Regions from separate parts of the Streptomyces sp. NBC_00425 genome, predicted to be linked through region 1. Evidence: riboswitches for the same ligand, from Rfam matches in the RefSeq annotation. Region 1 holds a riboswitch; each other region holds the start of a gene.
What was found. A riboswitch is a leader RNA that binds a small molecule or an ion and turns the genes downstream of it on or off. The one in region 1 is predicted to bind S-adenosylmethionine.
Positions count from the first base shown of each region.

Region 2: it holds a riboswitch for S-adenosylmethionine, as region 1 does, so the genes downstream of both, thrC (threonine synthase) here and OHS82_RS01875 (amino acid ABC transporter permease) in region 1, are expected to answer to the same signal.
Region 3: it holds a riboswitch for S-adenosylmethionine, as region 1 does, so the genes downstream of both, OHS82_RS30895 (aminotransferase class V-fold PLP-dependent enzyme) here and OHS82_RS01875 (amino acid ABC transporter permease) in region 1, are expected to answer to the same signal.

Region 1 is NZ_CP107928.1:427,307-437,004, forward strand. Features, by position in the region: gene OHS82_RS01860 (GNAT family N-acetyltransferase) at 1-466, opposite strand, end outside; gene OHS82_RS01865 (transporter substrate-binding domain-containing protein) at 556-1,581, opposite strand; gene OHS82_RS01870 (amino acid ABC transporter ATP-binding protein) at 1,645-2,481, opposite strand; gene OHS82_RS01875 (amino acid ABC transporter permease) at 2,478-3,458, opposite strand; SAM riboswitch class IV at 3,794-3,902, opposite strand; gene OHS82_RS01880 (LLM class flavin-dependent oxidoreductase) at 4,375-5,700, opposite strand; gene OHS82_RS01885 (aliphatic sulfonate ABC transporter substrate-binding protein) at 5,697-6,755, opposite strand; gene OHS82_RS01890 (ABC transporter ATP-binding protein) at 6,804-7,535, opposite strand; gene OHS82_RS01895 (ABC transporter permease) at 7,532-8,425, opposite strand; gene OHS82_RS01900 (TauD/TfdA dioxygenase family protein) at 8,422-9,318, opposite strand.
Region 2 is NZ_CP107928.1:5,342,356-5,352,053, forward strand. Features, by position in the region: gene OHS82_RS23130 (alpha,alpha-trehalose-phosphate synthase (UDP-forming)) at 1-1,083, opposite strand, end outside; gene OHS82_RS23135 (glucosyl-3-phosphoglycerate synthase) at 1,213-2,157, opposite strand; SAM riboswitch class I at 2,323-2,478, shown strand; gene thrC (threonine synthase) at 2,497-3,795, shown strand; gene OHS82_RS23145 (MoaD/ThiS family protein) at 3,792-4,067, shown strand; gene OHS82_RS23150 (cold-shock protein) at 4,519-4,725, shown strand; gene groL (chaperonin GroEL) at 5,103-6,725, shown strand; gene OHS82_RS23160 (NADH:flavin oxidoreductase) at 7,041-8,168, shown strand; gene OHS82_RS23165 (hypothetical protein) at 8,208-8,777, opposite strand; gene OHS82_RS23170 (PTS transporter subunit EIIC) at 8,913-9,698, opposite strand, start outside.
Region 3 is NZ_CP107928.1:7,042,973-7,052,670, reverse strand. Features, by position in the region: gene OHS82_RS30930 (hypothetical protein) at 1-440, opposite strand, end outside; gene OHS82_RS30925 (C40 family peptidase) at 480-1,502, opposite strand; gene OHS82_RS30920 (C40 family peptidase) at 1,699-2,733, opposite strand; gene OHS82_RS30915 (NYN domain-containing protein) at 2,947-4,290, opposite strand; gene OHS82_RS30910 (hypothetical protein) at 4,360-4,599, opposite strand; gene OHS82_RS30905 (rhomboid family intramembrane serine protease) at 4,782-5,567, shown strand; gene OHS82_RS30900 (Lrp/AsnC family transcriptional regulator) at 5,564-5,845, shown strand; gene OHS82_RS30895 (aminotransferase class V-fold PLP-dependent enzyme) at 5,938-7,302, opposite strand; SAM riboswitch class IV at 7,483-7,599, opposite strand; gene trpD (anthranilate phosphoribosyltransferase) at 7,675-8,739, opposite strand; gene qcrB (cytochrome bc1 complex cytochrome b subunit) at 8,886-9,698, opposite strand, start outside.

The DNA.
Region 1 (9,698 bases):
GTTCGCCGGCCAGGGCGACAAGGCGGCCGTCGTAACGGATGCCGAGGTAGGTGCCCATCTCGATGGTGCGGGGCAGATAGGGGCCCGGTTCGGTGCGGGCCACCAGGTCGAGGATCTCGGGCACGTCGTGAGGGCCGAGCCGTACGGCTTCGGGGTCGGGCTCCGCGCGCAGGCCGGTGTCCACGAGCTGGACGCCGTGCGCGGTGCCGACGACCTCCCAGCCCTCAGGCGCCTCGGTGACGCCCGGCACCGAGGCGGTGCCGCCGGGGCCGACGAGCGCGGCGAGATCGCCCCAGGCGCGCGGGTCGTCCTCGTCGCAGACGGCGTAGAAGGGAGCCACGTCCTGGTGATAGCGAGCGGCGTGGCCGATGCGTTCGGCGAAGTGGGCGTGGGGGCCGGCGAGCGCGGCCCAGGCGGGGTTGTCCAGGATGTGCGAGGAGCTGGTGTCGACAGGGGTGACGGACATGGTGTGACGGTCTCCGGGGTGCAGCTCGGGATGTTCGGCGCGCGCGGACTCGGCCGCGGGGCGGCGGTGGAGTCCGCGGCGCGCCGTGGTCAGGAGTTGTCGAGCGGTAGGCCCGGCGGGTTGACCTCGGACTTGGCGACGGCCTCGTTGGAGAGGTTGTACGCCTTGAGCCACTTGGCGTACTGACCGTTCTCGATCAGGTAGTTGATGGCGTCGGCGAGCGGCTTGGCGAGTCCGCTGTCCTTCTTCGCCGTTGCCGCGATCAGGCCCTGCAGGCTCACGCCCGCGCCGGAGTAGGTGCCCGCGGTGCGGGTGGCGTTGGGCGTGCCGGCCACCTGACGGTTGTGGTAGGCGAAGCCGGGGTTGGGGCCGAAGGAAGCGTCGACCTTGCCGCTGTTCAGGGCCAGGTAGGTGCTGGTGCTGTCCTGGAAGTACTTGATGGTGAGCTTCTTGCCCTCCTTGGCCAGCTTGTCCTTCCACTCCAGAAGGATCTTCTCCTGGTTGGTGCCGGAGCCGACGGCGATCGTCTTGCCGGCGAGGCTCTCGTAGTTGCCGTCGAAGTTCCAGGTGCTCTTCTTCGGCACGATGAAGGCGAGGTTGTCCTGCCGGTAGGAGGCGAACTCGTACTTCTTCTTGCGCTCCTCGGTGTCGGTGACGTTCGAGAAGGCCACGTCGACCTTGCCGCTGTCGATGCCGACGAAGAGGTTCTCCCAGGTGGAGTTCTTGACCTGGGCCTTGAGTCCGAACACCGCGGCGACCAGGCGGCCGAGGTCGGGCTCGGAGCCGGTGAGGCTCTTCTGGTCGTCGCCGATGTACGCGAGCGGCGGGAACCCGGCGGGCAGGGCGCCGATGCCGATCTCCAACCGGCCGCGCTCCTTGACGGCGGCGGGCAGTTCGGCGCTGATGGACTTGACCTCGGAGACCTTGATGGTGGTCTGAGTGGCGGCGCCGTTGGAGACCTGACCGATGACGACCTCGCCGGACCTGGCGCTGTCGGTGGTGGTGGCCGCGTCGCTGTTGCCACCGCAGGCGGCGAGCCCGGTCGCCAGGGAGGCGACGGCGGTCGCCACGGTGATGCCGCGTATCAGGCTGCGTCGGGTGAAGTGGGTGGGCATGGCCGTTCCTTGTCGCTGAGGGTGATGACGGTGGCGTGGGGGGAGGTCTGGGGGTGCGGAGGGTCAGAGGACCTTGCTCAGGAAGTCCCTGGTCCGCTCGTGCCGCGGTGTGTCGAGGACCTCGGAGGGCGGGCCCTGCTCGATGATCCTGCCGCCGTCGATGAAGACGACCCGGTCGGCGATCTCGCGGGCGAAGCCGATCTCGTGGGTGACGATGACGAGGGTGGTGCCGCTGGTCGCCAGGTCCTTGATGACGGCGAGGACCTCGCCGACGAGTTCGGGGTCCAGGGCGGAGGTGGGTTCGTCGAAGAGGATCACACCCGGACGGAGGGCGAGTGCGCGGGCGATGGCGACGCGCTGCTGCTGGCCGCCGGACAGCTGGCGCGGGTAGGCGCCGGTCCTGTCGGCGAGGCCGACCCGGTCGAGGAGTTCGCGGGCGAGTTTCTGGGCCTCCGACTTGGAGAGCCTCCCCGTGGCGACCGGGGCGGCGGCCACGTTGTCCAGAACGGTCAGGTGGGGGAACAGGTTGAAGTTCTGGAAGACGAAGCCGATCCGGCCGCGCTGGGTGAGGATGGCCCGCTCGCTCAGCTCCTTCAGCCTCCCCCGGCCTTGGGCCGGGGGGACCCCCGTCTGCCTTCGGTCGCCGTGCCGCTTCACGCCGATCAGCTCGCCGTTGATGCTGACGTGGCCGATCTCGGGCTTCTCCAGGTGGTTGATGACCCGCAGCAGGGTGGACTTGCCGGAGCCGGAAGGGCCCAGGATGACGGTGACCTCGCCGGGGCGGACGGTCAGGTCGACGCCGTCCAGTACCCGGTGGGCGCCGTACCACTTGTGCACGTTGTGCACCTCGACGGTGGCGGGCTCGACGTCCGCCAGGGCTTCGAGCGTTTCGGCGGTCATACGGCGGCCTCCCGGCGGATACGGGCCCGCAGGTCGGTCAGACCGGTGCGGAGCTTCTGCAGCGGCGTCGGCGGCAGGCTGCGGGTGGCACCGCGGGCGTAGTGCCGCTCGACGTAGAACTGGACGACGGAGACGACGCTGGTCAGGATCAGGTACCAGACGGTGACGACCAGCAGCAGCGGCACGGTGTCGCCGGGGTAGGTGGAGCCCATGGTCTGCGCGGAGCCGAACAGGTCGAGCAGGGAGACGTAGAAGACCAGCGAGGTGCCCTTGATGAGGCCGATGAGCTGGTTGACGTAGTTCGGGATGATCGAGCGCAGCGCCTGCGGGAAGACGATCCTGCGGAACTGGTAGCCCTTGGGCAGGCCGAGCGCCGCGGCCGCCTCGTGCTGCCCCTGGTCGACGGAGAGGATGCCGCCGCGGACCACCTCGGCCGCATAGGCGGCCTCGTTGAGACTGAGGCCTATGACGGCGACGACCATGTCGGTGGCCAGTCTCGACTCGTCGAAGGAGAAGAAGGCCGGGCCGAAAGGGATGCCGACGCTCAATGTCGCGTACAGGGCGCTGAAGTTGTAGAGGAAGATCAGCACGACGATGAGCGGGATGGAACGCAGCGCCCAGACGTAGGTCCAGCTGGCCGCGCGCAGCACCGGGCTCTTCGAGAGCCGGCCCAGTGCGAGCACGATGCCGCCGACAAGGCCCAGCACCGCGCTGTAGGCGGTGACTTCGAGCGTGATGACCAGTCCGTCGAGGATGGTCGGCCGCAGGAACCAGTACCCCCAGCGGTCCCACTGGTAGAAGGGGTTGGTGACCAGTCCGTGCACGAACTGAGCGATCAGGACCAGGACGACCGAGGTGACGATCCAACGGCCTGGCCTCCGCAGCGGACGAACTCGCTGTGCAATGAGGGACTTTGACGGATCGTCGGTGATCGTCGTCTCGGCGAGGGTGACGGTGGCACCAGGGGGTTCACTCATGATGGGCTCCGGCTGGGTGGGAACATCCCGGAAGCACGGCGGCATGCGGCGGCGCACACGACGGCGGGGGTACCGGGGGGCAGGAAGGACAACGGCACACCGTGGGCGCGGTGTTCGTCAGGAAGTGCGGGGGCTGCGGGGGCTGCGGGGAGGTGTCAGCCCCGACAGCGGGCACGGCCCGGTGCGGTACACAGTGCGCTGCTCACGCGGAGAAGGTCGACGGCCCGGTCGGCGACGAACAGGTTCGCGTACGACGGCACGCAGCCCTGGGAGCGGCGTGCGGCCGTCCTGGGAGCTGCGTACATGGTGTCACCGTCACTGTTCCGGCCCCAGGGGCCTCGCGCTTACCGAAACTTCATCGGCCGGGTCGTCACCTGGGGCACCCCACCGCGGTGGGAGGGTTGCCGGTCAGCAAGCCAGGGCTTGTCGCTGACGCTCATGACCTTTCTGGACGGTAGTTAAGACAACGGCCCGAACATTTGTCAACGCCGGTCCAACAGGTGGAAAGGCCGGCGAGTGCGGTGGCGGCGTTCGATGCCGCCGAGGTCGAGGCGGCCGCCCGAAGGCCGGTCGGGCGACGAGGCGGCGGCGTCCGGGTGGCTGCGGTGCACGGTGTCGAGTCGGACCAGTACGACCCACGACTCGACGTCGGTCGTCGGGACGCGGCGACGGTGGCGCCGGACGAGTCGGCACGGGTTGACGTGCCGATGAGCAGCGCGTCCGTCGGGCAGTACGCCTCGCGCTGGAACCAGGTCTGGCATCTGTCCTGTCGCACGGTCACCGGAACGCCGTCCGGTGTCCCCAGATCGAGCCCGGCCACCGCGGTGAAGCCGTCTTCGTCGGTTTTGCGGAGCCCTCGACCCGCCACGCGGGCGGACTCCCGCCGCTCCGGAAAGCGGCGGGAGTCGCGAGCGGGTCAGCCATGGAACTGGTTCGCCGGGACCGGGAGCCCGTAGTGCTCGCGCAGTGTCGTGCCTTCGTACTCCTCGCGGAACAGCCCCTTGCCGCGCAGGATCGGCAGTACGTGCTCGACGAAGGCTGCGAGGCCCGACGGCAGGGCGGGAGCCATGATGTTGAACCCGTCCGCGGCACCACCCTCGAACCAGGCGATGATGGTCTGCGCGATCTGCTCGGGCGTGCCGACGAACTCGAAGTGGCCGCGCCCGCCGCCGAGCCGGGAGATGATCTGCCGGACCGTCAGCTGCTCGCGCACCGCGAGATCGATGATCAGGTCGGAGCGGCTCTGCGAGCCTTCCAGCTGCGGCCTGGCGAGGATGAACTCCGGCAGGGGCTCGTCGAGCGCGAAGGCCGAGGGCTCGGTCTCGAACACGGCAGCCAGCTGGCGCAGCCCGTACTCCGGGACGCGCAGCTCGTCGAACTGCCGCGCAAGCGCCCGGGCCTCCTCCTCGGTCGACCCGATGTACGGGACGATGCCGGGCAGGACGATCACGCCCTGCGGGTCGCGGCCCGCGGCCCTGGTCCGTGCCTTGATGTCGGCGTAGAAGGCGGCCGCGCGCTCGTACGTGGTGTGGGCGGTGAAGATGGCCTCGGCGTGGCGGGCCGCGAAGTCCTTGCCGTCCTCCGAGGAGCCGGCCTGGACGAGCAGCGGGTAACCCTGCGGCGGGCGCTCGACGTTGAGCGGGCCTGCCACCTTGAAGTACCTGCCCTGGTGGCCGAGCCGGTGCAGCCGCTCGGGGTGGGCGTAGCGTCCGGTGGTCCTGTCCGCGACGACGGCCTCGGACTCCCAACTGTCCCACAGCGCCTTGGCGACCTTCAGGAACTCGTCGGCCCTGGCGTAGCGTTCGGCGTGGCCTGGGCGGTTGTCGAGGCCGAAGTTGGCTGCCTCGTCCGCCCCTGCCGAAGTGACGATGTTCCAGCCGGCCCGGCCGCCGCTGACGTGGTCGACGGAGGCGAGCCGACGGGCGAGGTTGTACGGCTCGTTGTACGTCGACGACACGGTAGCGATGAGGCCGATCCTGCTCGTCGCCTGGGACAGCGCGGTCAGCAGGGTCAGCGGCTCGAGCTGGCCCGGCGGCCGGAACTCGCCGGTGCCGATGAGGGCGGGGCCGTCCGCGAGGAACAGCGAGTCGAACTTGGCGCTCTCGGCCAGCTGCGCCAGCTCGATCCAGTGCCGCAGGTCGAAGTCCGCCCGGGGATTGCTGTGCTGGAGGCGCCACGCCGCCTCGTGGTGGCCCGCCTCCATGAGGAAGGCGTTGAGGTGGAGCCGCCGTGGCGCGCTCATGGGGTCACCTTCAGCTGGGAGCTGTCGTAACCGGCCGGGAGGAGGTTGTCGGTGATCGACTTGACGTCGACCTTCTTGGTGATCTGACCCGCCTCCAGGAAGGCGTCGGCGAGCTTCTGCTCCAGCTCGATGTCCGACTGCTCCACCGGAGTCACCCGGTTCGAGTAGGCGGCCAGGGACGCCTTGGCGTCGGCCAGTGGGATGCCCTGCTCCTTCGAGAGCGCCTGCGCGTACTTGTCGGGGTTCTTGACACCCCAGGCGAACTCCCGTGACAGCCTCTTCAGGACGTCCCTGAGAGCGGCACGCTTGGTCTTGTCCTTCAGCGACGCGTCACTGGCGACGTAGTAGCTGCTCGTCTGGTCGATCGGCGGGAGACCCTTGACCAGGATCCGCGCGCCGTTCTTGACCGCGATCGCGGACTGGGGGTTCCAGATGGCCCATGCGTCCACCTTGCCGGTGTTGAAGGCCGTCGCGCCGGCCGCCGGGTCGAGGAAGGCCAGCTTCACGTCCTCGGGGGTGATGCCGGCGCTCTTCAGGGCGTTCAGGGCCAGGCCATGGGCCGAACTGCCCTGCGGAACAGCGATCGTCTTGCCCTTGAGGTCGGCGGCCGTCCTCAGCTTCGAGCCCTGCGGCACGATGATGTTCTCCACCGCCTGGTCGGGAGTGAGGGAGCGGTTGACGGCGACGACCTTGAAGCCGTACTCCTTCGCGGCGCCGGTGATCGGCGGCACGTCACCGACGCTGCCGAGATCGATGTCGCCCGAGGCGGCGGCCTGCACGAGTGGGGGGCCGTAGGTGAACCGGGCGAACTTCACCTTGTAGGGCGCGTCGTCGAACACGCCGGTGATCTCCGCCAGCTCCTGGCTGCCGTCACCGCCGTTGTCGCCGATGGTGAAGGTGTACTTGCTCCACTCGGGGTGCTTGGCGTCGCTCGCGTCGGCGGCGTTGCTCAGCGGCGCGGCGGTGTCCGACGACGACGAACCGCAGGCGACGAGGGTGCTCGCGAGGGCGAGCGAGCCGACGGCGCCGATGAGTCTGCTGGTTCTCTTACGCATGGGGTGTGATGTGCTTTCTGTCTGGGTGAGGGTGTGTGTTCGGCGAGGTCAGTGCCGGCCGGCGAGGCCGAGATCTGCCAGGAGCCGGGCGCGGAGTTCCTCGCGTGCGACGCCCGCTTCGCGGTCCACGGCGGAGAGGTGCACCTCGTGCGAGGTGCCGATGCGGCCGTTGCTCATGACGACGATGCGGTCCGCCAGGGCGATCGCCTCGTCGACGTCGTGGGTGACGAGCAGCATGCCCGCGTGATGCCTGGTCCGCAGGGCCCGTACGAGGTCGTGCATGCGGAGCCGTGTGATGGCGTCGAGTGCCGCGAACGGCTCGTCGAGCAGCACGAGTTCGGGCTCCGAGACCAGGGCCCGCGCGAGCGACACCCGCTGGGCCTCGCCGCCGGAGAGCTCCTTGGGCCATGCCTTCTCGCGGCCCGCGAGTCCGACCTCGGCGAGCACGTCGCGGGCTCGCTGCTGCGCGTCGGGTCCGTGCAGGCCGAGCGTGACGTTGTGCAGGACCCGCTGCCACGGCAACAGCCGGTCGGCCTGGAAGACGATCGCACGCCGTGCCGGGACCTCCACACGCCCTCCGTCGGGCCGGTCGAGTCCGGCGAGCAGACGCAGCAGGGTGCTCTTGCCGCAGCCCGAGGGACCGAGCAGTATCACCAACTCCTCGTCGGCGATGGTGAGGTCGAGGTGGTCGAGCACCACCCGGTCACCGAACCGACGGACCACCTGCTCGACGACGACCCCGGTCTGCCGGCGAAGCTCCGTTGCGATCGTGCTGCTCATGACGCCTCATAACTGGGTCGCCACCGCAGCAGCACCCGCTCGAGAACCCGGACGAACTGGTCGGCGAGCAGACCCAGCAGCGAGTAGATCACCAGCCCCACGAAGACCTGGTTGGTCTGGAGGTAGGTCTGCCCCTGCGTGATGAGGAAGCCAAGTCCCTTGTCGGCGTTGACCGTTTCGGCGGCGACGAGGCCCAACACGCTGTATGCGAGGGAGAACCGCAGGCCGACCAGGAACCCCGGCAGGGCTCCGGGCACCAGCACGCGCGTCACCAGGCGCCAGGCGCCCGCGCCCGTGGTGCGCGCCATCTCGATCAGCCGCTGGTCGACCCCTCGGATCGCGGCGAACAGGTTGAGATACATCGGGACTCCGGCACCGAAGGAGATCAGCAGCACCTTGGTCAGTTCGTCGATGCCGAACCACACGATCATCAGCGGCAGCACCGCGAGGAGCGGGATGGTGTTGAGCACCTGCACGAGGCCGTTGAACAGGTATTCACCGCTGCGCAGCAGCCCACCGAGCACCCCGGCGACGATGCCGACCGTCAGCCCGATCGCGAGACCGATGCCGGCCCGCTGCAGCGAGATGGCCAGGTCCGGCCCGAGGACGCCCTGTCGCCACAGGTCGGCGGCGGACTTCACGATCGAGGTCGGCGCCGGAGCGTAGGTCTTCGACACCACTGCGGCCCGGGCGAGGATCTCCCAAACGACGAGGATGACGACCGGGGTCGTGTAGATGCCCAGCGGCCAGCGCAGCCGCTCGCGGAGCGTGCTGAGCGGCGACCGGAGGCGTGTGTCGCGCGGCAGGAACACCTCACGCTCGCGCGCGCTCGTCGTCTCGGCGGCCGGGCCCTTGGTGACGGCAGGCGCTTTGAGGCTGAGCTCGGTCATACCGCCACCGCCGGCACACTGCTGTAGTGCGAGGCGTCACCGACGAGCTGCTCGCTGCGGCGTCCGTCGACGCCGGCCGGTACCTCCCCCGCGACCGTCACCCGGTTGAGGCGGCGCGGGTGGTCGTCGTAGTTGTCCACCGCGTAGTGCTGGGTGATCCGGTTGTCGAAGATCAGCAGCTGCTCGGGAGACCAGGTCCAGCGCACGATGTTCTCCGGACGCGTCACATACGACTGGAGGATGCGCAGCAGATCCTCCGATGCGCTGCTCGGGAGACCCACGATCCGCTTGGCGAACCCACCGATGAACAGCCCGCGTTCGCCCGTCAGCGGATGCACCCGCACCAGGGGATGCTCCGCCTCGTACGGCGTCGACACGAAGGCTCGGTCGTACTCCTGCCGTTGTGCGGTCGTGGGCGCGGGACGGGCGTAGTCGTACTGGTTGGTGTGCACGACGCGCAGCGTGTCCGCGAGGGCGCGCAGCGGTCCGGGCAGGTCGCGGTAGGCCGCGGCGGCGTTGGCGATGAGCGTCTCTCCGCCGTACGGCGTGGTCACGATCGACCGGAGAGTGGTGAGCTGCGGCGGATTGATCACGAAGGTGACGTCCGTGTGCCATTCGTTGGCCTTGGAGGTCTCGCTGTCGACGGCGAGCACGTTCGTCGTGCCGTCGGCGGCCGGCACGTTGGGGTGGGCGGTGGTGAGTTCCCCGAACCACCGGGCCACGCGCTCCTGGCCGGCGTTGTCGAGGTTGACGTGGTCGAAGACGATCGCCTTGTGCACGTTGAGGGCGTCACGGAGCGCCGTGACGGTCGAGAGATCGGGGGTCGCCGAGAGGTCGACGCCCTCGACGACCGCGCCGATACGGCCGGTGAGCTTACGGATGGACGGAGGCATGACGGGGTCACTCCCGGACAGATGGGCGCACCGAGGGGCGCGCGGAACGCCGGCTGAGCAGGCCGGAGAGAAGAAACATGTGGTCGCAGAGCCGCTGCAGCCGCGTTCTCAGCGACCGCGTCGGCGTGCGCGAACAGGCTCCCGGCTCGTACGAGTACGAGAAGGAGGTGACACGGGAGCCCTCAGGAGGTGGACGCGACGATCCCGCGGGGAGCATCGCAGCGCGGGCGGCTTCGCACCGCCGCTGCCATGGCGCGCGCCATGGGCGCACACCGGCTCCTGCCGGGAAGTACCTGCCGGGTCAGCGACAACAAAACGCGCTGGAGACGTGCGCCAGATCGATGTGGCGCCGCCGAGTGAGGTCCACGCGCGGGGTCATG
Region 2 (9,698 bases), 4.9 Mb from region 1:
CAGGGAGCGGGCGAAGTCGTCCTTGAGGTTCAGCAGCACCGGGGTCCAGCCGGGCGTGCCGTAGCCGGCGTTGATCTCGTCCGTCAGGCGCTGCACCTCGGCCATGTAGTCCCGGTAGACGGCGAGGTCCTGGCGGGAGGGGTAGGCGAAGGCCACGTGGACGACGCGTTCGCGCCACTGCGGGTGGTCGTCGAGCAGCTGCCGGTAGGCCAGGAGCCCGCGCACGATGTTCTTGGACAGCTCGGTGCGGTCCACGCGGACGATCGCCTTGCGCCCCTCGCCGATCTCCTCGCGCAGGGACGCCATGCGCTCCTCGACGTCCGGCCGGTGCGAGCGCTCGCGCAGGAAGTCTGCGTCCGCGCCGAGCCCGTGCACGCCCACCTCGGTGCCGCCCAGGCCCCCGGTGGACTGCTCGCAGCACGCGGTGAAGGCGTCCGCCCAGCGCCGGGTGAGGAAGCCCAGCCGGTCCGCTCCGAGCATGCCTCGCAGCAGCTGCTCACGGATGTCCCGCGGGAGCAGGGCGAAGTAGTCCGTGGGCGCCCAGGGCGTGTGCGAGAAGTGCCCGATCCGCAGGTCGGGACGGAGTTCGCGGAGCATGCCGGGGACGAGGCACAGGTGGTAGTCCTGGACCAGCACGGCCGCGCCGTCCGCCGCCTCCTGCGCGAGCGCCTCGGCGAAGGCCCGGTTGTACGTCTCGTACGAGGCCCACTGGCGGCGGAACTCCGCGTCGAAGACCGGCTCCAGCGGGGTCTGGTACAGCAGGTGGTGGACGAACCAGAGCACCGAGTTGGCGATGCCGTTGTACGCGTCGGCGTGCACGTCGGCGGGGACGGGCAGCATGCGCACGCCCTCCTCGCCGACCCCGCGCCGGACCGCCTCGCGGTCGCCGTCGGAGAGCGCCGAGCACACCCAGAGGGCGCCCGCGTCGGGTCCGATGGCCGACAGGCCGGAGACCAGTCCGCCGCCGCCGCGTTTGGCGTGCAGCGAGCCGTCCTCGCGTACCTCGTAGGAGACCGGACCGCGGTTGGACGCGACCAGCACCTCGGCACCCCGGGCGGCAGACGTGTCGTGCGTGGAAGCCATACGCCTCAACCTAGCCCGCTCTGTAAACGCTCAAACGTACGGTCGCGCTGCGTGGAGGGGTCGTATCCGGCCGTATCCGGCCGTGTCGCCGCTGCCGCCGCCCTGCGCACGAGACCGGGTGCGTCGTGCTCAGGCCACCCTGCGTCGCGCGTACTCCGCGATGTCCGTCATCGGGGGGCGTTCCTCCGTGTCGACGGAGTAGGTGTGCGGCTCGAAGCCGTCCGGGCCGCGCTCGAACTGGGTGAGGGCGGGGCGGACGAGATGGCCGCGGGCCAGCCGCAGCTGGGCGGTGCGGTAGATCGCCGCCGCCATCCGGCCCAGCGCCTGACCGTCCTGGTGACGGTGCTTGCGCACGCCGACGTCGACCTGGGCGAGGGCGTCGAGGCCCACCAGGTGCAGGGCGTCGACCAGCATGCCCAGTTCCACGCCGTACCCCACGGGGAAGGGCAGCTGCTCCAGCAGGCTCCGGCGGGCCGCGTACTCGCCGCCGAGCGGCTGCACGAACCCGGCGAGCTGCGGCCAGTGCATGTTGAGCAGGGGGCGGGCCATCAGCTCGGTGACCCGTCCGCCCTGACCGGCCGCGGCGCCCAGCGGACGGTCGTACATGGCCTTGACCAGGTCCACGCCCGGATCGGTGAGCAGCGGGCCGACGATCCCCGAGACGAAGTCGGAGGAGAACTCCCGCAGGTCGGCGTCGATGAAGCAGACCACGTCCCCGCGGGTGACCAGCAGCGAACGCCACAGCACCTCGCCCTTGCCGGGCACGGCGGGCAGGCGGGGGAGTATCTCGTCGCGGTGGACGACACGCGCGCCCGCCGCCGCGGCGACCTCGGACGTGCGGTCGGTCGATCCGGAGTCGACGACGACGATCTCGTCGACGAGCGGGACCTGCTGCATGAGGTCGTGGCGGATCACGGCGACGATCTCGCCGACCGTCTCCTCCTCGTTGAGCGCGGGCAGCACGACGCTCACCGACTGGCCCGTGCGCTGTTTGGCGGCGAGAATCCGGTGCAGTGGGCGGTCCGTCAGGGACCAGGAACGGGTGCTCAGCCAGCGCTCGACTTCTTCCAGCACGTCGGCGGCTCCTCTGCGTTCTCTCGGCGAGTACGGTCCTGCGTGATCCATCTCGCGGTTCGGACGACTATCTCAACTGTCCTGGCCTTCGGTTACAGTCTTGAACAACGCGGGTGACCATCGCATGTCAGGGTCGTCGGCGTACACAGATCAACAACCGAATACCGCTCATCCAGAGGGGCAGAGGGACACGGCCCGATGAAGCCCCGGCAACCCTCCAGTCGGTTCTCGTAGATCAGTGTTGATCGTTCAGCGAGGCTCCCGGCTCGGGAAGGTGCCAAATCCGTCTCACGGCGAAGTGCGTCGTGAGGAAGATGAGGAGAAAGGGCCTCGCCTCACATGGCTGCGCAGACTGTTGCAAGCACCACGGACTCCACGACCCCCGCTGTCGACCTCGGTCCGGCCACCGCGTTGAGCTGCCGCGAGTGCGGCCACCGCGTCCCCCTCGGTCCGGTCTTCGCGTGCGAGGAGTGTTTCGGCCCGCTCGAGATCGCGTACGACTTCTCCTCCTACGACACGGAGAAGCTGCGGGGGCGCATCGAGGCGGGACCCGCGAACATCTGGCGCTACGCGCCGCTGCTGCCGGTCCCGGCGGACGTGGCCGACAAGCCGAACATCAACCCCGGCTGGACCAAGCTCGTGCAGGCCGACAACCTCGCCCGCGAGCTGGGCGTCGACGTCGGCAGGCTCTTCGTCAAGGACGACTCCGGCAACCCGACCCACTCCTTCAAGGACCGGGTCGTCGCCCAGGCCATCGAGGCCGCCCGCGCGTTCGGCTTCACCACGCTCTCCTGCTCCTCCACCGGCAACCTGGCCGGCGCCGTGGGCGCCGCCGCGGCCCGCGCCGGGTTCCGCTCGTGCGTGTTCATCCCGCACGACCTGGAGCAGGGCAAGGTCGTCATGGCCGCGATCTACGGCGGCGAGCTCGTCGGCATCGAGGGCAACTACGACGACGTCAACCGCTTCTGCTCCGAGCTCATCGGCGACCCGGCGGGCGAGGGCTGGGGCTTCGTCAACGTCAACCTGCGGCCGTACTACGCCGAGGGCTCGAAGACGCTGGCGTACGAGATCTGCGAGCAGCTCGGCTGGCAGCTGCCCGACCAGCTGGTGGTGCCCATCGCGTCCGGCTCCCAGCTCACGAAGATCGACAAGGGCCTGCAGGAGCTGATCAAGCTCGGGCTGGTCGAGGACAGGCCGTACAAGATCTTCGGCGCGCAGGCGGAGGGCTGCTCCCCGGTGTCCGTCGCCTACAAGGCCGGGCACGACGTGGTCCGCCCCCAGAAGCCGAACACCATCGCCAAGTCGCTGGCCATCGGCAACCCGGCGGACGGCCCGTACGTCCTCGACATCGCGCGGCGGACCGGCGGCGCGGTGGAGGACGTGAACGACGAGCAGGTCGTCGACGCGATCAAGCTGCTGGCGCGCACCGAGGGCATCTTCGCGGAGACGGCAGGCGGCGTGACCGTGGGCGTGACGAAGAAGTTGATCGAGAACGGTCTGCTGGACCCGACGAAGACCACCGTCGTCCTGAACACCGGCGACGGCCTGAAGACCCTGGACGCGGTGGCCGGCACCGGACTCACCGCGACCATCCGCCCGAACCTGGACTCTTTCCGAGAGGCTGGCCTCGCATCATGAGCGTCACTGTTCGCATCCCGACCATCCTGCGCACCTACACCGGCGGCCGGGCCGAGGTCTCGGCCGAGGGCGCGACCCTCGGCGAGGTCATCTCCGACCTGGAGAAGAACCACACCGGCATCGCCGCGCGCGTCCTGGACGACCAGGGCAAGCTGCGCCGGTTCGTCAACGTGTACGTGAACGACGACGACGTCCGTTTCGAGCAGGGTCTCGAGACGGCGACTCCGGCCGGCGCCGGCATCTCGATCATTCCGGCCGTCGCAGGTGGCTGACCGCTGGTCAGTACCCGCCGGTAGTAACCGTCGGTAACAGCGATTACCGAGAGTTCATCGAATTGCCCTCTCCGCGATAGAAGCGGAGGGGGCAATTCAGAGTGGTTGAGCGCGGTACAGTTGGGGAACCCGGTCCTGATCACCGGTTCCGGAGCCTTTTATTTCCGCCCGTGCCCGACAAGAAGCAGCCAAAGTACGCGCTGCTTTCGTGGCTTTTGTGGCTTTCGCGGGGCCCGACTTGCCCTGAATTCTGGCGAATTTGCGCCACATTCCGGATCTCGCACGTCCAGAATTCTCGTCCGAGTGACCTGTTGCAGACGGCAGTTGGGCAGATACATTCAGCCGCGGTCGACGCGTTCCGGCGCACGCCCCCAACCAACTGGGGGGTGAGGTCTGACCCGGATCCACGAAGTGTGGATCTGTGCAAGGGCCAGTAATAGGGGAGTTAGGCATGGCTCAGGGCACCGTCAAGTGGTTCAACGCGGAGAAGGGGTACGGCTTCATCGCGGTCGACGGTGGTGCGGATGTATTCGTCCACTACAGCGCGATTCAGATGGACGGCTACCGCACCCTGGAAGAGGGTCAGCGGGTCGATTTCGAGATCTCGCAGGGCCAGAAAGGGCCGCAGGCGGACATGGTCCGTCTCGCGACCGGCTGAAGCACGCGCCGACTGACAGCGTCGTTCTTCTGTTTCATCTTCGAAGGGCTCGCGCCTCCCGGGGCGCGAGCCCTTCGGCATGCCCGGGGGCAGGGGCCCGAGCCCCGGGGCGGTCCTCCTCGACCCCCGACGGCCGGAGACGGCGGGCCCGGGCGCCCCCTGTTCACCTGCGGATCGTCCCGAGGCGCTTGCACTCGGCATGGGCGAGTGCTAATCATTGGCGTTAGCACTCTGAAGGTGAGAGTGACAACGAAGGACCGGGTCGGTGAGGCCCGCAGGCCAGGTGGGGCAAGGAACCACACGGCCGGCGAGCCGTCCGTCGCGGGCGCGGGCGCGGTCCGAAGGAATCACCCCCAGTCCTGGAGGGACCACTTCACATGGCCAAGATCATCGCGTTCGACGAGGAGGCGCGGCGCGGCCTCGAGCGCGGCATGAACCAGCTCGCGGACGCCGTCAAGGTGACGCTCGGCCCCAAGGGCCGCAACGTCGTCCTCGAGAAGAAGTGGGGCGCCCCCACGATCACCAACGATGGTGTCTCCATCGCCAAGGAGATCGAGCTCGAGGACCCGTACGAGAAGATCGGCGCCGAGCTGGTCAAGGAAGTCGCGAAGAAGACGGACGACGTCGCCGGTGACGGCACGACCACCGCGACCGTCCTCGCCCAGGCCCTCGTCAAGGAAGGCCTGCGCAACGTAGCCGCCGGCGCCAACCCGATGGCTCTCAAGCGCGGCATCGAGAAGGCCGTCGAGGCCGTCTCCGGCGCCCTGCTCGAGCAGGCGAAGGATGTCGAGACCAAGGAGCAGATCGCCTCCACGGCCTCCATCTCCGCCGCCGACACCCAGATCGGCGAGCTCATCGCCGAGGCGATGGACAAGGTCGGCAAGGAAGGCGTCATCACGGTCGAGGAGTCGCAGACCTTCGGCCTGGAGCTCGAGCTCACCGAGGGCATGCGCTTCGACAAGGGCTACATCTCGGCGTACTTCGCCACCGACATGGAGCGTATGGAGGCCGTCCTCGACGACCCGTACATCCTGATCGCGAACTCCAAGATCGCCAACGTCAAGGACCTGCTCCCGCTCCTCGAGAAGGTCATGCAGGGCGGCAAGCCGCTGCTGATCATCGCCGAGGACGTCGAGGGCGAGGCCCTGTCGACCCTGGTCGTCAACAAGATCCGCGGCACCTTCAAGTCCGTCGCGGTCAAGGCCCCGGGCTTCGGCGACCGCCGCAAGGCGATGCTGAACGACATCGCCATCCTCACCGGTGGCGAGGTCATCTCCGAGGAGGTCGGTCTCAAGCTCGAGAACACGACCCTCGACCTGCTCGGCAAGGCCCGCAAGGTCGTCATCACCAAGGACGAGACGACCATCGTCGACGGTGCCGGCGACTCGGACCAGGTCGCGGGCCGGGTCAACCAGATCCGCGCCGAGATCGAGAACAGCGACTCGGACTACGACCGCGAGAAGCTGCAGGAGCGCCTGGCGAAGCTCGCCGGCGGTGTCGCGGTCATCAAGGCCGGCGCCGCCACCGAGGTGGAGCTCAAGGAGCGCAAGCACCGCATCGAGGACGCCGTCCGCAACGCGAAGGCCGCCGTCGAGGAGGGCATCGTCGCCGGTGGTGGCGTGGCGCTCATCCAGGCCTCCGCCGTCTTCGAGAAGCTGGAGCTCGAGGGTGACGAGGCGACCGGCGCCAACGCCGTGCGCATCGCGCTCGAGGCCCCGCTCAAGCAGATCGCCGTCAACGGTGGTCTCGAGGGTGGCGTCGTCGTGGAGAAGGTCCGCAACCTGCCCATCGGCCACGGTCTGAACGCCGCGACCGGTGAGTACGTCGACATGATCGCCGAGGGCATCATCGACCCGGCGAAGGTGACGCGCTCCGCTCTGCAGAACGCCGCCTCCATCGCCGCGCTGTTCCTCACCACCGAGGCCGTCATCGCCGACAAGCCGGAGAAGGCCGCCGCGCCCGCCGGCGGCGGCATGCCGGGCGGTGACATGGACTTCTGATCGACCTGACGGTTGATCGCCTGTCCTTCGGACCGAGGGCGGTACTTCCCGGAAACGGGGGGTGCCGCCCTCGGGCGTTTCAGGGGGTGGCCGGGCGCGGCTTCCAGGCAGTCGGTGCCACGGTTTCCAGGCAGTCGGTGCCACTGCCCCCGCTGCAGAACGCGGCACCGCTTCCCGAGGGGAGCGTGTCCGGGATCACTCGGGGATCTGCGGGGCGGTCGGAATGCGGTCGGGGGTCGGCGGAGTTGTGCGGGGGAGCACTCGATGCGTGTGCACATACCAGCTGGTTCATCGTCGTCCCGAGGAGTCCCTCACGTGAGCATCACCCCGCCTGCCGCCTCGCGCGCCGCCGAGATCCTCTCGCGGCCGGTCTCGATCAACGGACTGACCGTCCCGAACCGCATCGTCATGGCACCCATGACGCGCATGTTCTCCCCGGACGGCGTCCCCGGCGAGGACGTGGTGTCGTACTACGGCCGCCGCGCCGCCGCAGGTGTCGGTCTCATCGTCACCGAGGGCACCTACGTCGGGCACGACTCCGCCGGGCAGAGCGACCGGGTCCCCCGGTTCCACGGGGCGGAGCAGCTCGAGGGCTGGGCGAAGGTCGCGGAGGCCGTGCACGCGGGCGGCGGGAAGATCGTGCCGCAGCTGTGGCACATCGGCATGGTGCGCAAGCAGGGTGAGCCGCCGTACGCGGACGCGCCCGCCGTCGGGCCTTCCGGCATCCGGCTGGACGGCACCGAGGGCGCCGGCAAGGCGATGACCCAGCGCGACCTGGACGACGTCATCGGCGCGTTCGCCGAGGCCGCGGCCGCCGCCGAGCGCATCGGGTTCGACGGCGTCGAGCTGCACGGCGCCCACGGCTACCTGCTCGACCAGTTCCTGTGGGCCGGCACCAACCGCCGGACCGACGCCTACGGCGGCGACCTGGTGGCCCGCACGAAGTTCGCCGCCGAGATCGTGGCCGCCGTCCGCGCGACCGTCTCCGCCGAGTTCCCGGTCATCTTCCGCTACTCGCAGTGGAAGTCGGACGCCTACGACGCCCGTCTCGCCGAGACCCCCGAGGAGCTGGAGGCCCTCCTCGCCCCGCTCGCCGCCGCCGGCGTCGACGCCTTCCACGCCTCCACCCGCCGCTACTGGCTGCCGGAGTTCGACGGCTCCGACCTGAACCTCGCGGGCTGGACGAAGAAGCTCACCGGCAAGCCCTCCATCACGGTCGGCTCGGTCGGCCTCGACGGCGACTTCATCCGGGGCTTCGCGGGCGAGGGCGCGCCGGTCAAGGGGATCGACGACCTCCTGGACCGTCTGGAGCGCGACGAGTTCGACATGGTGGCCGTCGGTCGGGCGCTGCTGCAGGACCCGGAGTGGGCGGCGAAGGTGCTGGGCGGCCGTCTCGACGAGCTGAAGCCCTACGACGCCGCCGCGCTGCGCACCCTGAGCTGAGCCTCGACCCGGCTCTGCCGCCCGGGGGGACGGGACCGCTCAGAGGTTGCCGAGCGGCTCGATGTCCACCTTCACCGGGGTGCCCCAGATCCGCAGGACCTCGTAGTCGGTGAACTCGTGCACGAGCCGGTAGGCCATCGCGGGACGGGACCCCCGGCGCAGGGCGGCGATGTACAGCTCCGCCTCGCGCCGGTCCCGCCGCGGTGTTCCGCAGAGCTGCCACTCCTGGCCGTTCCACAGCTCCGCCAGCCAGCGCTGCTGGGGCTGCGGGCGGTCGGCGCGGGTGCCGTACCGCGAAGGTGCGGGGGTGGTGTGGGGCGCCTGCGGCGGCGGGCCGTTGAACTCGGCGCGCCGGGCCGTCCGGCGGCGCGTCTCGCACAGCAGGCACAGGTCGGCCGCCGCCTGGTCGACCGGACCGTACGGGTGTTCGGCGCATCGGGTGGTCGGGACGGCGCCGACCACGCTGTCGTCCAGCAGCTCCAGCGCTCGCCGCAGATCGGCCTTGACCTCGTGCAACCGGGCGTCGGGGGTGTCCGCGGTGAGGGCGTCGCCGTGTTCGCCGAGCACACGGAGGGCACGGCCGAGCGCGGTGAGCTGGGCGTGGTTCATGGCCCCAAGGGTAGGGCTCGCGCTGAACGACGACTTTCGCCGGAGAACGGCTCTCGGCCGACGACGGCCCGCGCCGGACGACGGCTCTCGCCGGCCGCGTCCGCGGGAGCGGGCCTCGATGCGGGAGCGGCGGCCTCAGTGCGTGGGCGGGGCGGTGGTGGTGGCGGGCGGGGTGGCCGGGTCGGGCCGGGGGGTCGTTTCGGGTGGAGTGAAGGGGCCGAGGTTGTCCGGGGGAGCGGTATCCACGGCGGTGGCCGTGGTCGTGGGGGACAGGGCCGCGGCCGCTGCCCGGACGCCGCCGAAGACGTAGGTGGCGGCGAAGCCGACCGCGTACCCGGTCAGCAGGCCGCCCGCGTAGACCGCCGCCGTGGTGCCCGGCCCCCGGTCGCCCGCCAGCAGCGGGAACAGGGCCCAGCCCGACGGGCCGATCGCCGTCGCCCCGACCCGGTCGCCGAGCATCGCGAAGAACCCGATGAAGGCGCCGCCGGCCGCGCCGCCCGCGCAGGCGGTGAGGAACGGGCGGCCCAGCGGCAGCGACACCCCGTAGATCAGGGGCTCGCCGACGCCCAGCAGCCCGGCCGGGAGCGCCGACCTGATCGTCGTCCGCAGCGCCACGTCGTCGCGCAGCCGGACGTACACCGCCGCCGCCGCGCCGACCTGGCCCGCGCCCGCCATCGCCAGCACCGGCAGCAGGACCGTGTACCCCTGCTGCTCGATGAGCGTGGTGTGGACGGGGATCAGCGCCTGGTGCAGGCCCAGCATCACCAGCGGCAGGAAGAGCCCGCCCAGCAGCAGGCCGGCGAAGGCGCCCGTCGTCGTCAGCAGCCAGTTCGCCGCCGAGCCGACGGCCGCCGAGACCGCGCCGGCCGCGTACATCAGCCCGTACAGGGTGCCGAGACCGGCGACCAGGACCGTCAGGGC
Region 3 (9,698 bases), 6.6 Mb from region 1:
TGGTCCCAGAGTTGCTGGGCGGCCTTCCCGGCGGGCTTCTCCGAAGCCACCGACCACCGCCCGGAGCCGTCGCGGGCCAGGCGCAGGGTACGGCCCACGGTCACCGGCGCCCGGTCGTAGCCCGCCACCCGGTAGCTGAGCTCGGCGTCGGCGGTGGCGGCGTCCCCGGCGCGGTGCAGGGCCGTCACCCGGTAGGACCAGGCCGCCAGCGGCACGGCCCGCAGCGAGGCGTACCCGGTCGCGGTCCCGGTGGCCGCGTAGGCACGCGCGTCATGTCCGAGGACCGCGGCGGCCCGCCGGTCCAGGACCCGCTGGACGTCGGCCCGCGCATGGTCCGGTCCGGCGCGCCCGCCGCAGGCGACCAACCCGACGAACAGCGGGGCCAGCAGCAGGCAGAGCCCGCGCACCCCGGCGCCGCGCGCCCGCCTTCGACCAGCCATTCTCCCGATCGTACGGCGGCAGGGGCCGGTGGGACCCGGTCAGGGCCTGGTGACGGACGACACCGGCATCATCCCGACCGGGTCGTAGCGCACCGGCGCGCCCGGGTAGGGAGCGTGGATGACCTGCCCGTTGCCGACGTACATGCCGACGTGGCTGGCGTCGGAGCGGTAGGTGACGATGTCGCCGGGCTGTGCCTGGGAGAGCGGCACCCGGCGTCCGGCGTGCGCCTGGGCCTGCGAGGTGCGCGGCAGGGAGACCCCGGCCTGCGCGTACGACCACTGCATGAGGCCCGAGCAGTCGAATCCGGAGGGGCCGTTGGCGCCCCAGATGTACGGCTTGCCGAGCGCGGAGCGCACGGCGGCCACGGCCGCGCCCGCCCGGCCCGACGCGGGTACGGCGCCGGTGAGGTCCGGCAGGCCGTCGCGGCCGGACCGGGAGGCCCGGTCGTAGGCGGCGCGTTCGTCGGACGGCAGCGAGTCGAGCAACTGCCGGGCCCTGGCGAGTTTCTGCTCCACGCTCTGCTTGTGACGCGTGACGGCCTTGCGGCTCTTCTCCAGCTCGGCGAGCTTGCGGGCGGCCTCCGAGCGCTCCTGGGCGAGTTCGCGCAGCGCGCTCTGCAGGGTGCGCAGTTCGCCGGCCTGGCGGGCGGTGACGCGGTCGAGGACGGACGCCTTGGCGAGGTACTCCTCGGGGTCGTCGGAGAACAGCAGCGCCAGCGAGGGGTCGAGGCCGCCGGAGCGGTACTGGGCGCCCGCCAGCGACCCGAGCTCGTCGCGCATGTCGTTGACGCGCGCCTGCTGGCGGGCGATGTGGTCCTGGGCCAGGCCGACCTGCTCCCGCAGGGTGTCTGCGCGCTCGTCGGCCTTGTTGAAGGCCTCGGTGGCCTTCTCGGCCTCCTCGTAGAGACGGTCCACCTCGGCACGGGTGTCGTCGTGCGGCGCGGCCGTGGCCGGTACGGCGGAGACGGCGCCGAGTGCGGCGGCCGCGACGGACAGCACGCTCAGGGCGCTGCAGGCGCCCCGGTCGAACCCGGACTGTGCAAGGCGACGATGGGACCCCACGGGAAGCCGCGCTCCTTCCACCGGCGGACAGAACGCGGCAGACAGTAGCCCCGCGACAGGGGGTCGGCCAAAGACCTCGGCGGGCACGCACAGTGACGCCCCGCCGCTGACGCAGGTCACCGGCGGGGCGTGGGGTCACTTCTCGTCGCCACGATTCGCCCGTTCGGGCGGCGTGGTGTCCCGATCTTGAGGACGGTCAGATCCGGACGCCGAACTGGAACGGCATGTTGTCGATCGACTCGTAGCGCACGACGGTGTTGGTGCGCGGGGCGTGCAGCACCTGGCCGTTGCCCGCGTACAGGCCGACGTGGTGCTGGTCGCCGTAGAAGATGACCAGGTCGCCGACCTTGAGGTCGGACTTGCTGTAGATGCGCGTGCCGTCGTTGGCCTGGGCCTGCGAGGTACGCGAGATGTGGACGCCCGCCTGGCCGTAGGCCCAGGAGGTCAGGCCCGAGCAGTCGTACGTGGCGGTCCCGGTGGCGCCGTACTGGTACGGCTTGCCGAGCTGCGTCTGGGCGGCGCGGAAGGCGGCCATGGCGAAGCCGGAGCCAGGCGGAGTGTCGCCGAGGTCGACCCGATCTCCGGCGTCGCGGCTGGCGCGGGCGTCGGCGGCGGAGAGGGCCGCCTTCTCCTTGGCCGTCAGCGTGTTGAGGAGCTTCTGCGCCTCGGCCAGCTTCCCCTGGACTTCCTTCTTCTTCTTGCCCAGCTCGGTGCGGGTGGTGGCGAGGTCCTTGAGCTTGGTGGACGCCTCGCTGCGCTCCTGCGCGAGCTCGCGCTGCTTCTCCTGGATCTTCTTCAGCGCCTCGACCTGCTGGGCGCTGAGCTGGTCGGCGGCGGACGCCTTGTCCAGGTAGTCGTCCGGGTTCGAGGAGAGGAGCAGCTGCAGGGAGGGGTCGATGGAGCCGGTGCGGTACTGGGCCGCGGCCGCCAGGCCCATGGAGTCACGCAGCTCGTTGAGGTCTGCCTGACCGCGGGCGACGTTGTCCTGGATGGTGGAGATCTCCTTCTGGAGCTTCTCCTGCTTCTCCTTGGCCCCGTTGTACGTCTCGGTGGCCTGCTCCGCCTCTTCGTAGAGCTTGTCGACCTTGCTCTTGACCTCGTCCTTGGTGAGCTTCTCGCTGGGCGCCGCGTTGGCGGCCTGGGAGCTCAGCACGACGGCAGCGGCGGCTGCGGTGGTCAGCACGGTCACGCGCGCGCGACTCGGCTGCTTCGGTCGACGATGGGACGCCACGGAGACGGGCTCCTTCTTTTGAGTGATCACCCGTTTGGAGGTTCGATCACCAGACCTTAGTGACCTTCCCGTGATCAGTTCAAATCCCCCGGCAGAAAAAACCCATCACGCAACGCAGTTTTTTCACACAACTCACGTGCAGTGATTGACCGATTGACGCTACGTTGCGTGACGATTCCGCCAATTCGGTCATTGAGCCCGCAACTTCGACCTTCAGGACAGTCGCTTCAGAAGCACCGCGGAAGCCACCGGTCGGGCACCCGCCTTCGCGATCCCGTCGGCCACCTCACGGTCGGTCGAGGCGACGATGACCGGCCGGCCGGGCGGCTCGGCCCGCACCAGCTGCCGGATCAGCTCGTCGGCCGTGATCCCCGGCTTGGAGAACAGCACCCGCACCCCGCGCGGCGGCGCGAGCAGCACCGGAGCGACGAGCTCGGCGCCGTCGAAGACACAGGTGACCTCGGCGCCGGTCTGCGCGGCGAGTTGCGAGAGCTGGCCGAGCAGCCGCAGCCGCTGCTTCTCCAACGGCATCTGCGGATAGCCGGTCTTGGTGACGTTGTACCCGTCGACCACGAGATGCGCCTGCGGCAGTGCGAGCAACTGATCGAGAATGGCCGGATCGTGCTCCGACAGGGCCCGTGCGGCGATGTCCTTCGGCGTCATTCGTCCTGGTTCGACCGCGTCGACGGTCTCCGCGGGCCGCACCGACACCGGCGGCAGCGCCAGTTCGCGCCGCAGCCCCTGGGCCGCGTCGAGCACCGTGTCCAGCAGCAGCCGCACCCGCATGTCCTCGACGCTGCGCCCCTCACGGGCGGCGCGCCGGGCGGCTTCCAGAGCGGCCTCGGCCTCCCCCAGGCGCGCCTTCAGCCGCCGTGACTCGCTCTCCGCGGCGGACACCTGGGCGTGCCCCTCGGCGCGCCCGGCCTCCATCTCGCCCTGCACCTTGCGCAGGGCCGCCTCGCCGCGCTTGACGTCACTGAGGGCCGACCGCAGCTTGCGGTGCAGCGACTCCGTCTCCTTCTTCGCCGCGTCCAGCTCGGCGCGCAGCCGCTCGGTGTCCGACCGGGTCTGCTCCCGTGCCTGCTCGAGCTCCTCGCGCAGCCGCTCCAGTTCGGCGCGGCTCTCCTCGTCGGCCCGCTCGGCGTCGGCCCGCAGGGCCTCCTCGCCGGCCGACGTCACCAGCTTCACCCAGCCGACGGGCCGCAGAACATAGGCCGCGGCCGCCACGTCGAGCGGGTCCGCGGCCGGGGTGGGCGAGCCGGAGTCGAGAGCGCCGGACAGTTCCGGCTGGGCCTCTCTGAACTTCTCGGCGATGCGCTGTCTGAACAGCGGATCGGTCTCCAGCGCGGCCGCCATCGCGTTGCCCGCGAACTTGGCGCGCCGGTTGGGCGCGAAACGGGCGTACTGGCGCAACTGGGCGGGCAGTTCGCCGACGGTCAGTCCGCCGAAGCCGTCGGAGACGATCGTGACGACCCTGCGCCGCACGCCGTCCGGCAGCGGACGGTCGAGCATCTCGGCGGCGCCGTCGCCCGGCCCCCCGCCTGCGCTCTCCACCATCCGTCACACCCCAATACTGTGCGGGCCCTCCCCCGCTCTCGACTTCACTCGAGCGGGGGGACCCCGTCGTCAGGAACCGGCGCCCGGCCGATCCACGAGTTCCACCTGGTCCACGGCATTGCACCAGCGACACCGCACCGACTCGATGGTCTCACTGACCACCTCGCGCTCCTCGACCTTCGGCTCGCCCGCGAGGTCCAGGTGCACGTACTCGACGACCTTCGACGAGCGCGTCACGTCGAACCGCGTGAGGTTGCCGCAGAGAGTGCAGCGCCACCGCGTGGCGGCGGTCGGCAGGGGAACCGTCATCGTGACTTTCCACTTCCTTCTGGTGTCGTGCTCGCTGTGCCGGGTCGGGCCCAAGGCTCCCCCGTGCGTGTGGCTCGTAACCCTACGGCCTGGCGGGTACCCGCCGCCCGTCCGTCCACGGCGACCGTGCGGCGGCGAGGCGCTCCGGGCAGGTGCGTCCCGTTACGTCATGCTCTGTACCCATGATCAGCAACTGGAACGGGACGGTCGGCAGAGCGGTCAGGAACCCCTCGGCGCCGGTGACCTACGGACTGATCGCCCTGTGCTGCCTGATCTTCCTGGTCAGCCCCGCCTCGGGCCTCGATCCGGCGTACGGGGCCGGCGACGAGCTGGTGGCCGCCCAGCGGGCCTATTTCCGGCGCTGGGGCGTGGTGCCCGCCGAGCTCTTCGAGGGCGCGCCCCGGGCCGTCCTCACCCCCGCGACCGCGCTCTTCGTCCACGGCAGCTGGGTGCACCTGCTGGGCAACATGCTCTTCCTCTACGTCTTCGGGGCGATGACCGAGGACCGGATGGGCCGCGTCGAGTTCGCGCTCTTCACCGTCGGCTGCGGCTATCTGGCCCTGCTGGGCTACGCCGCCGCCGACGCCGGGTCGTCGCAGTCCCTGGTCGGCGCCTCCGGGGCGATCTCCGCGGTGCTCGGCGCGTTTCTGTACCTGTTCCCCCGGGCGCGGGTCACCAGCCTCCTTCCGTTCCTGTTCTTCCTGCCGCTGCGCTTCCCGGCGTGGGTCGTGCTGCCCTTCTGGGCGGCCGTGCAGTGGATGGCGGCGGGACAGGCGCCCAGGGGCCCGGGGGTGGCCTATCTGGCGCACCTGGTGGGCTTCGGCCTGGGGCTCCTCTACGCGTGGGCGCGTTTCGGGATCGGGAAGGGTCCGCCGGGCCGCCCGGGAAGGGCGGCGGCCGGCGACAGGCGGGCGGCTAGAGTGAGGGCCGCCCCAGCTCCGGCCTCCGAGGGAGAGAACCAGCCGTGATCACCGCGATCGTCCTCATCAAGACCAGCGTGGACCGGATCCCCGAGATCGCCGAGCGGATCGCCTCGCTGGAGTCCGTGAGCGAGGTCTTCTCCGTGACGGGGACCTACGACCTCATCGCGATGGTCCGGGTGAAGCAGCACGAGGACCTCGCCGAGGTCATCCCGGGCAGCATCAGCAAGATCCCCGGGGTCGAGGGGACGGACACCCACGTCGCGTTCCGCACGTACTCGCAGCACGACCTCGAGGCGGCGTTCGCCATCGGCCTGGACTCGTAGACTCCGCGGGTCGGGCGCCCGGCCGCGCAGCTCCCCGCGCCCCTGAGGGGGTTTCCCCACCGGGACGCAGGGGCGCCGCGTGGTCGGCGGGGTCAGTCCACCGCCGGGACGCAGCGGCCGTCCTCCGTGCGGTACCGCCACTTCGCGCCGTCGGTCACCAGCTCGCGGACCGCGGTCACGAAGCGTTCGACGTGCTCGTCGGGGGTGCCCGCGCCGAAGCTCACCCGGATGGCGTTGAGGGACCTCTCGCCCGGAGCCGCGTCGGGGGCGCCGCACTCGCCCTGCGCCTCGGGGGCGCCGCCCAGGAGGGTGCGGACCAGGGGGTGGGCGCAGAAGAGGCCGTCGCGGACGCCGATGCCGTACTCGGCGGACAGGGCCGCGGCGAAGTGGGAGCTGTTCCAGCCCTCGACGACGAAGGAGATCACGCCGACGCGCGGGGCGTCGTCGCCGAAGAGGGACAGGACCCGGACCTCCGGGACCTCCGCGAGGCCGGTGCGCACCTTCTCGATCAGGTGCCGCTCCCGTGCGACCAGGGCGTCGAAGCCGGCCTCGGTGAGGGCCTTGCAGGCCGACGCGATGGAGTAGGCGCCGATCACGTTCGGGGAGCCGGCCTCGTGGCGGGCCGCGCTCTCGTGCCACTCCACGTCCACTCCCCCGTCCTCGCGCCGGGTGACCTTGCGGCTCGCGCCGCCGCCCGCGAGGTACGGGTCCGCCGCGACCAGCCAGTCCGCGCGGCCGGCCAGCACGCCGGAGCCGAAGGGGGCGTACAGCTTGTGGCCGGAGAACGCGATCCAGTCGACGTCGAGGTCCTGGACCGACACCGGGTGGTGCGGGGCCAGCTGGGCGGCGTCCAGGACGATCCGGGCGCCGTGGGCGTGCGCCGCCGCCGCGAGCTCGCGCACCGGCCACAGCTCACCGGTGACGTTCGAGGCGCCGGTGACGCAGACCAGCGCCGGGCCGTGCGGGTCCCGGGCGGCGAGGGCCCGCTCCAGGGTCTCCACGGCCTGGCCCGGGGTGCGCGGGGCGTCGAGGCAGGAGACCCGGGCGTCCTGCCAGGGCAGCAGCGAGGCGTGGTGCTCGGTCTCGAAGACGAAGACCTGGCAGTCGGCGGGCAGGGCGCGGGCCAGCAGGTTCAGGGAGTCCGTCGTCGAGCGGGTGAAGACCAGCTGGTCGTCGGGGCGGCAGTCGAGGAACTCGGCGACGGTCCTGCGGGCGTTCTCGAAGAGGTCCGTGGAGAGCTGGGAGAGGTAGCCGGCGCCGCGGTGCACGCTGCCGTAGTACGGGGCGTAGGCGGCGACGTCGTCCCAGACGCGCTGGAGGGCGGGGGCGCTGGCCGCGTAGTCGAGGGCCGCGTAGGCGACCTCGCCGCCGGTGACGAGCGGGACGGTGACATCCCGGCCCAGAACGTCCAGCGGGGCACAAACGGGGCGGGTGACGGCAGCGGTGGAGACGGACATGGCGAACTCCCGTGAGAGGAAAGGGGGAACCGCCGTGCGAGCGGACATGGCTCGAGCACGGAGGAAGGTGAAAGGGGGGTGCGGAGGCGGGGCTCTACGCCCTATCGCATTCGCTGGCTCACAGGAGACTCCCTCGGACGACCCAGGACCCCTGGCGTTCTCACTCGAAAGAGTGCGAGGGATCCGCGCTTGCCGTGGACCTCGTTGCCCACGACCTGGTCTTCACCCGGGGCACCCCGCCACGGACGGAGGGTTGCCGGACAGTCGGCCGGGGCCTCATGACTGTCACTCATGACCTGGTACAGGAACCTACGCGAGCCGATCACGGTCCCGCAACCCGTGTCCGGATGGCGGGACCGCGTCTCACGGCCGTCAGGCGTTGCTGGCCGCGACCCAGCGCTCCAGCGCCCGCTTGGCCGCACCGGAGTCGAGTGATTCCGCGGCCCGCGCCATGCCGGCCCGGATCTCCTCGGCCAGCGTCCCGCCGCCCGGTTCGAGCGCCACGAGCGCGGCCGCCGAGTTCAGCACGACGGCGTCGCGCACCGGGCCGCGCTCACCCTCCAGCAGACGGCGGGCGACCTCGGCGTTGTACGAGGGGTCCCCGCCCCGCAGGGCCTCCACCGGCACGAGGTCGAGACCGACGTCCCGCGGGTCGAAGGTCTCCTCGGTGACCTTGCCGTCGCGCACCACCCACACACGGGAGGTGGCCGTCGTGGTCAGCTCGTCGAGGCCGTCGTCGCCCCGGAAGACCAGGGACGAGTTGCCGCGTTCGGCGAAGACGCCCGCGACGACCGGCGCCATGAGCGGATCGGCGACGCCGACGGCCTGTGCCCGCACCTTGGCGGGGTTGGTCAGCGGGCCGAGGATGTTGAACACCGTGCGGATGCCCAACTGCCCGCGCGCCGCGCCGACATGACGCAGCGCCGGATGGAACTTGATCGCGAAGCAGAAGGTGATCCCGGCCTCCTGCGCCACCTCGGCCACCCGGCGCGGGGTCAGCTCCAGGTTGACGCCGAGCTTCTCCAGCACGTCCGAGGCGCCGGACGCGGAGGACGCGGCCCGGTTGCCGTGCTTGACGACCGTGGCGCCCGCACCGGCCACGACGATCGCCGACATCGTGGAGATGTTGACCGTCTTCGCGCCGTCGCCGCCCGTGCCGACGATGTCGACGGTCGGCCCCGGCACCTCGATCAGGTTGGCGTGCTCGTACATCGCCCGGACCAGCCCGTTGATCTCCTCGACGGTCTCGCCCTTGGCCCGCAGCGCCACCACGAACCCGGCGATCTGCGCGTCGGTGGCCTCGCCGCGCATGATCCGGTCCAGCGCCCAGAACGTGGCGTCCGCGCCTTGGTCGCGGCCGTACAGCAGACCGTTCAGCACCTCGGGCCAGGAACGGCCCGCCGCGGTGTCGCCTCCAGCGGGGGTCACAGCGCTCATCAGCCGCTCCTGGGTGTCGTACGGATCTTCCGTGGGTGCCGTGGAAGACGTGTGTGCCCACCCTATCCAGCCGACGGGCACGGCAAAGGGCCCCGTCCGACAACCGGACGGGGCCCTTTCACCGTGGCGTGGCGACGCCTCGACGATCAGTGGTGGCCGTGGCCGCTCGTGATCTCCTTGTACTCCTCGACGGTGGGCTTCGGGATCTGCTGGTCCTCGCCGAAGTACGCTCCGCTGATCTTGGCGCGGAGCTTCTCCTTGCCCGTCACCTTGCGCTCGACGCCGTTGTCGTCGACCGTGGCGCCGATCGCGGCCGGCTCGTACTGCTCGTGCGCCGTGAGCGTGTGCAGCTGCTCCTGGCTGAGCGGCTCGTGGATCTCGATGAACTCACCGTGCGGCAGGCGCTTGATGGTGCCGGTCTCCCGGCCGTGCAGCACCTTGTCCTTGTCGCGGCGCTGCAGACCGAGGCAGATCCGCTTGGTGAGGATGTACGCGAGGACCGGTCCGACGAAGAAGAAGATCCGGACGAACCAGGTGATCGAGTTGATCGACAGGTGGAAGTGGGTGGCCCACAGGTCGTTGCCACCGCCGACCAGCGTGATCATGTACATCGTGACCCAGGCGACGCCGAGCGCCGTACGGGTCGGCGCGTTGCGCGGGCGGTCCAGGATGTGGTGCTCGCGCTTGTCGCCGGTGATCCAGGACTCGATGAACGGGTAGAGCGCCAGCGCCGCGAGGACCACGCCGAACAGGACCAGCGGGATGAACACGCCCAGGACGAGCGTGTGACCCCAGAGGTTGATCTCCCAGCCCGGCATGAAGCGGATCAGGCCCTCGGCGAAGCCCATGTACCAGTCGGGCTGGGCACCGGTCGACACCTGGTCCGGACGGTAGGGGCCCATCGCCCAGATCGGGTTGATCTGCGCGATCGCCGCGATGACCGCGATGACGCCGAAGAC